DNA from 2 places in the Clostridium sp. AF34-13 genome. Region 1 is predicted to be linked to the other one. Evidence: predicted binding sites of a transcription regulator. Region 1 holds the regulator's gene; the other holds the start of a gene.

Region 1 (3,441 bases):
AAAATATCCGGAGGTTATGATGGCTGTATATAAAGTAGAGATATGTGGTGTAAATACATCAAAATTACCATTGCTTACCGAAGAAGAGAAAAAGGAGCTTTTTGTTAAGATACGAAAGGGCGATAGAGAAGCCAGGGAAAAATTTATAAAGGGGAATCTGAGACTTGTTTTAAGTATAATCCAGAGGTTTGGTGCCGCCGGAGAAAACAGTGATGACTTGTTTCAGATAGGCTGTGTAGGTCTTATGAAAGCTATTGACCACTTTGATGTGACAATGAATGTAAAATTCAGTACCTATGCTGTTCCGATGATAATTGGGGAAATACGCAGGTATTTAAGGGACAATAACAGCATAAGGGTGAGCAGGTCGGTGAGAGATCTTGCGTATAAAGCCATATATGCAAAAGAAGCACTTATGAAGCAGAGCGAAAAAGAACCGGGGATAGAGCAGATAGCAAAAATGCTTGAAACAACGCCCGAAGATGTGGCATTTGCACTGGATGCCATACAGAGTCCCGTGTCACTTTATGAACCCGTGTTTGCCGAGGGCGGAGATACACTATATATCATGGATCAGATAAGTGATAAAAAGAATCTTGAGGAGGACTGGGTGGAGAAAATGTCGATAAAAGCAGCGATAGATCACCTGTCTGAAAGAGAGAACCGTATAATTAAGATGAGATATTATGAGGGGAAGACACAGATGGAAGTTGCAAATGAAATATGTATTTCACAGGCACAGGTCAGTCGTCTCGAAAAAAGAGCACTTAAGGTTATGAAACAATATCTTTGATTATTATGGGGGCTTTATGCGAATTTGTGAGCTTAGGGAGAAGGAAGTAGTAAATGTGTGTGACGGGGAGCGTCTTGGGAATATCTGCGATGTGGATTTTGAGGAGCGTACAGGCAGAATCTGCTCGCTGATAATACCGGGACCATGTAAGGTGTTTGGCATTATAGGGCGTGACAGTGAATATATAATTCCATATGAGTGTGTAAAGAGGATTGGTGCGGATGTTGTATTGGTTGAGGTCGAAGCATCAAAATGTCTTCACAAATGTGAATGGTAACAATTTATATAATGGACAATTTAGATTTCTTCTATTATAATATATTGAGCATGGGCAAAAGCCACAGGTCGATATATATTTGGCCGGGGAGCATGATATTAAAAACAGACTAAAAATATTTTGAATATAATATATATTTGATGGAGGAAACAGCGATGAAGTGTCCATTTTGCGGAGAAGCAGATACAAAAGTTATAGATTCCAGGCCGGCAGATGAAAATACATCTATAAGGAGAAGGAGACAGTGTGATAAGTGCAATAAAAGATTTACTACATATGAAAAGGTAGAGTCGATACCTCTTGTTGTCATAAAAAAAGACCAGACAAGAGAGCCTTATGACCGTGCAAAGATAGAAAGAGGAGTGTTCAGGTCATGTCACAAGCTGCCTATATCGGTTGACGATATGAATCTGTTAGTGGATAAGGTGGAGACGGAGATATTCAACAAAGAGATAAATGAAGTACCAAGCAGCCTTATAGGAGAACTTGTAATGGAGGGGCTTGAAAAACTCAATGCGGTTGCATATGTCAGGTTTGCATCCATATACAGAGAATTTAAAGATGTAGATACATTTATGGAAGAGCTGAAAAAAATTCTTGATAAATAAAATTACAGCTTGTAAATATCAGAGTGTTCTGATAATATAACATTATGATTTACGGGTAGATTTGCTGTGCATGGAGGTAGACTATGTATAGTGAATCATTTAGTGCCGCCATATTTGGAATAGACGGCTGTGTAGTACATATTGAGACAGATATATCAGAAGGACTTCCGGGTCTTGTTCTGGTAGGTTATCTGTCGTCAGAAGTAAAAGAAGCAAGAGAGAGGGTAAGGATTGCATTAAAAAACAGCGGATACAGATTTCCGCCTAAAAAAATAACGATAAATCTCTCTCCTGCTGATGTGAGAAAAGACGGGACATCATTTGACCTGTCTATTGCTGTTGCAATATTGGCGGCATTTGGTTATATAGACAAAGAAATCTTAAAACAAATTCTATTTATCGGTGAGTTAGGTCTTGATGGAAATATCAAATCAGTTAATGGCGTACTTCCCAGAGTTTATACAGCATATGAAAACGGATTTAAGTATTGTATCGTGCCTTTTGACAATGTTTGTGAGGCAGGTATCATAGATGATGTAGGAATCATAGGTGTAAAAAATATTAAAGAGATGGTTGAGATATTGAATTCGGAGGATATTGCCGGGTACATATCCGACACAAAACACAAGATGCCGTTTAAAGTAGAAGACGATGAACATGACTTATCTGACATAAGGGGTCAGGAGGGGGCAAAAAGAGCGGTAGAGGTTGCTGTTTCAGGTATGCACAATATTGCACTCATTGGCGCTCCGGGCACGGGAAAGACAATGCTTGCACAGTGCATACCTGGTATTATGCCAAAACTTACATTTTCAGAGAGAATGGAAATATCAAAAGTATATAGCGTTGCCGGTCTTTTAAACAAGGAAAATCCGGTTGTGCAAAAAAGACCATTCAGGTCTCCGCATCACACTGTTACTCAGACGGCACTTGCAGGAGGCGGCAGGTATCCAAAGCCGGGGGAGGTGAGCCTTGCGTCGGGAGGTGTGCTTTTTCTTGATGAGCTGCCGGAGTTTCAAAGACAGGTGCTTGAGGTGATGAGACAGCCTTTAGAGGATGGGTATGTAAATGTTTCAAGATTGGAGGGAAGCTACCGCTATCCTGCAAAGTTTCAGCTTACGGCTGCGTTAAATCCATGTAAGTGCGGATATTACCCCGACAGGAAAAAATGCACTTGTTCGCAGGGACAGATAAAAAATTATCTCGGCAGGATAAGTAAACCATTGCTTGACAGGATAGATATTTTTACTGAAACGATAATATTAAAATATGGAGAAATAAGCAACAGTGACAAAGGTGAGAATTCATATGATGTCAGAAAGAGGATAGAAAAAGTTCACCATATTCAAAAAGAACGCTATAAAAATGACGGGATATTGTTTAATTCAGAACTAAGTGCAGGCATGATAAAAAGATATTGTGTCATGGATAATGAGGCAAAGGAATATCTTGAAAATATATTTGAGAACATGGAGTTTAGTGCGAGGGCATATCACAAGGTCCTAAAGACTGCGAGGACAATAGCAGATATGGACGAAAGCGGGGAAATAAAAAGAAAACATATTTCAGAGGCAGTATGTTACCGTACCGCAGATAAGAAGTATTGGGGGGTGACTATGTGAAAACAGGTGAAGATATTTTGTATCCGTTCTGGCTTAGCTGTATTCAGGGAGTCGGGACAAAAACCAGAGAAAGACTAATAAATTATTTCGGGAGTGAAAAAGCTGTTTTTCAAGCGGATAGTGAGAAGCTGTATGAAGTAA
Region 2 (3,441 bases), on a different contig from region 1:
ATCCTGTAGATCCTAATAAATTAAAATTTAAGAAGAGTCTTAAAGTAAGCTTCAAGCTCACATTTAAGAAATAATTAAGAGTGATTTTTAAGAAGATTTTATGAATTAAGATTATAGGTACTTAAGCTTTTGTAATGATAATATTACAAAGTGTATTTTGGAAATGGATTGTCAGTAGGATTATATATTCATATGGCAGTCCATTTTTCTTGCATAATAATGAGTATAGTATTAAAATAAGAAAGCTGCATCCATGAAAGATGTTTATTGCAAAATTTATTATGTATGAAAGTAGGAGAGATATATGTCAGAACAGGGAAAATTTTTAGAAGAATTAGAGGCAGTCAAAAGTATTGCAGCTTCGCAGGATAATAAGCTTGCAAAAGATGAAGTGAAAAAATATTTAAGTGATTTAGAACTGTCTGATGATAAAATGGAACAGGTTTATTACTATCTTTCCCTTGCAGGAATAGAGGTTGAGGGATACAGATTTGTGCCAAAAGCAGTTGACTTGCAAAGTAATGAAAGTGATAAAAATGAAGATAAAGAGCTTTCGGATGAGGAAACCGAATCTGAAAAGCATAATGATAAAAAAGAAAACAATACTTCTCCAAAGGAGTTGTCAAAAAAAAGAGCAGAATATAACAATAAACTTTATATGGATGAAATAGGAAAACTTGACTATTATGATGACGCTGAAGAGAGAAATCTGATTCAGAAATTTATGGATGGTGATAAAAATGCCAGGAATAGATTTGTAGAGAACAGGCTTGCACAGGTAGTAAAAATCGCACGCAATTATGCAGACAGGGAGAATGTCAAAAAAGGGATAACAGGGATGGATGAACTTATTGCTGAGGGAAATGTAGGATTACTTGAAGCAATATCCGTGATAGAAGAAAATAAAAAGAATTTTGTTGATAATAATGTTCCAAATTTTGACAGTATAGATGGTGCTATATATATGGAAGTTACAAATGCGATAGAATCTTTGTTAGACACAGTGACTTCGGATAAAGATTGGGAATCAGCAGTTCTCGCACGCACAAATCTGCTCAATGAAGCGGCAAAGTATATGACTGAGGAGATGGGAAGGGTTCCGACAAAAGAGGAATTGTCAGAATATACCAAAATTCCTGTTGATGAGATAAGAGGAATAATGGGATTGTCAAAAGACACACAGCGTATTGCTGATACCACACCGGGGCATAAATCAATCTGACCGCATTGGCATACTACAGCAGTAAGATATAGTAAATAAAGGGTGTCCACAATATTTTGTGATTTATTGCAAAATAAACACAATATATTGTGGACATTTTTTCGCCCAGGTGCTATAATAAGTCTTGCGTTCTTTGAGAGAGTCATGTTGTATATGTGGAATACATATATAAATGCAGGTCAGGAAAAGAACATAGAGTCATGTAGTTATTTGACTATACATGACTGCATAGATTGGAGGAAATATGATGATGAAGGTAATCAAGAGGGATGGCAGAGTCGTTGATTATGACCGCAATAAGATAATTGTTGCGATCCAGAAAGCCAATGCGGAAGTTGATAAAAACGAGCAGGTAAATGAGGAGAAAATAGACTCTATTGTTGCCGGAATAGAGAACAAGCATGTTGACAACATGATGGTTGAGGATATTCAGGATATGATAGAGCAAAAGCTCATGAGTGAGGGAAAATTTGAACTTGCAAAGAAGTATATAATCTATAGATATACAAGAGAGATGGTCCGCAGGGCAAACACTACTGATGATTCCATCATGAGCCTTATAAAAAACAGCAACAAGGATGTAATGGAAGAAAACTCAAATAAAAATGCATATATAGCATCGACACAGAGAGATCTTATAGCCGGTGAGGTGTCGAAAGATCTTACAAAGAGAGTACTTCTTCCAGAGAAGATAGTAAAAGCACATGAAGAAGGAATACTTCATTTTCATGATATGGATTATTTTCTTCAGAGCATATTTAACTGCTGCCTTATAAATATAGGCGATATGCTTGAAAATGGTACGGTTATGAACGGCAAACTTATTGAAACACCAAAGAGTTTTCAGGTTGCGTGTACGGTCATGACACAGATAATCTCGGCGGTTGCAAGCAGTCAGTACGGCGGGCAGTCAGTTGATATAAGACACCTCGGAAAATATCTCAGAAAGAGTCATGATAAGTATGAAGCTCATTATAGACAAAAATATGGAGATACTATTACAGAGGATGTACTTGAGGAGTTTGTAAATGACAGGCTTATGGATGAATTAAAGTCGGGTGTGCAGACTATCCAGTACCAGATAAATACACTGATGACTACAAACGGACAGTCACCTTTTGTGACACTTTTCCTTAATCTTGATAAGGATGATCCTTACATAGAGGAAAATGCCATGATAATAGAAGAAATACTTAATCAGAGAATAGAGGGTATCAAAAATGAAAAGGGTGTGTATGTTACACCGGCATTTCCTAAACTTATATATGTACTTGACGAACATAATTGCCTTAAAGGAGGTAAGTACGATTATCTTACAAGACTTGCAGTTAAATGTTCGGCAAAGAGAATGTATCCTGATTATATTTCAGCTAAGAAAATGCGTGAAAATTATGAAGGTAATGTATTTTCATGTATGGGATGCAGAAGTTTTCTCACACCGTGGAAAGATGAAAACGGAGAATATAAGTTTGAGGGACGATTTAATCAGGGAGTTGTCAGCATAAATCTCCCGCAGATAGCAATAATAGCCCAGGGCGATGAGGAAAAATTCTGGACATTGCTTGAAGAAAGACTTGCCTTATGTTTTGATGCACTTATGGCAAGACATCATGCACTTGAGGGAACATTATCAAGCGTAAGTCCTATCCACTGGCAGTATGGGGCAATAGCAAGACTTGGAAAGGATGAGCCTATAGACAAACTTTTACATGACGGGTATTCAACTATATCACTCGGATATATAGGTGTGTATGAAACAACAAAGCTTATGACCGGAGTAAGCCATACAAATCCAAAGGGAACAAACTTTGCACTCAGACTCATGAAAAGATTGAGACTTGCGTGTGATACATGGAAACTTGAAACAGGTATAGGATTTGGTCTTTACGGAACACCTGCAGAGAGTCTTTGCTACAGATTTGCAGAGATAGACAAAAAGAAGTTCGGTGTTATAAAAGATGTGACGGATAAGGGATATTACACAAATTCATATCATGTGGATGTGCGTGAAAAGATAGATGCATTTGAGAAGTTTAGATTTGAGAGCCAGTTCCAGAAAATCTCATCAGGCGGTGCTATCTCATATGTTGAGATACCAAATCTCAGAAATAATCTTGAAGCACTTGAGGATGTTGTTAAATTCATATACGAAAATATACAGTATGCTGAGTTTAACACGAAATCAGACTACTGTCATGTGTGTGGATATGACGGAGAGA

What was found. Region 1 encodes NrdR, which represses ribonucleotide reductase genes. Its sites were predicted from a motif close to CACNANATNTNGTG; they were not measured.
Region 2: nrdD (anaerobic ribonucleoside-triphosphate reductase) is a predicted target of NrdR. The motif match lies at 1,301-1,314, and genes of this name have one in related genera.

The regions. Positions count from the first base shown of each region.
Region 1 is NZ_QUEB01000002.1:192,860-196,300, reverse strand. It holds gene sigG (RNA polymerase sporulation sigma factor SigG) at 20-793, shown strand; gene DWZ63_RS02760 (YlmC/YmxH family sporulation protein) at 810-1,070, shown strand; gene nrdR (transcriptional regulator NrdR) at 1,226-1,678, shown strand; gene DWZ63_RS02750 (YifB family Mg chelatase-like AAA ATPase) at 1,762-3,300, shown strand; gene dprA (DNA-processing protein DprA) at 3,297-3,441, shown strand, end outside.
Region 2 is NZ_QUEB01000001.1:229,420-232,860, forward strand. It holds gene DWZ63_RS00890 (hypothetical protein) at 1-74, shown strand, start outside; gene DWZ63_RS00895 (sigma-70 domain-containing protein) at 305-1,222, shown strand; gene nrdD (anaerobic ribonucleoside-triphosphate reductase) at 1,473-3,441, shown strand, end outside.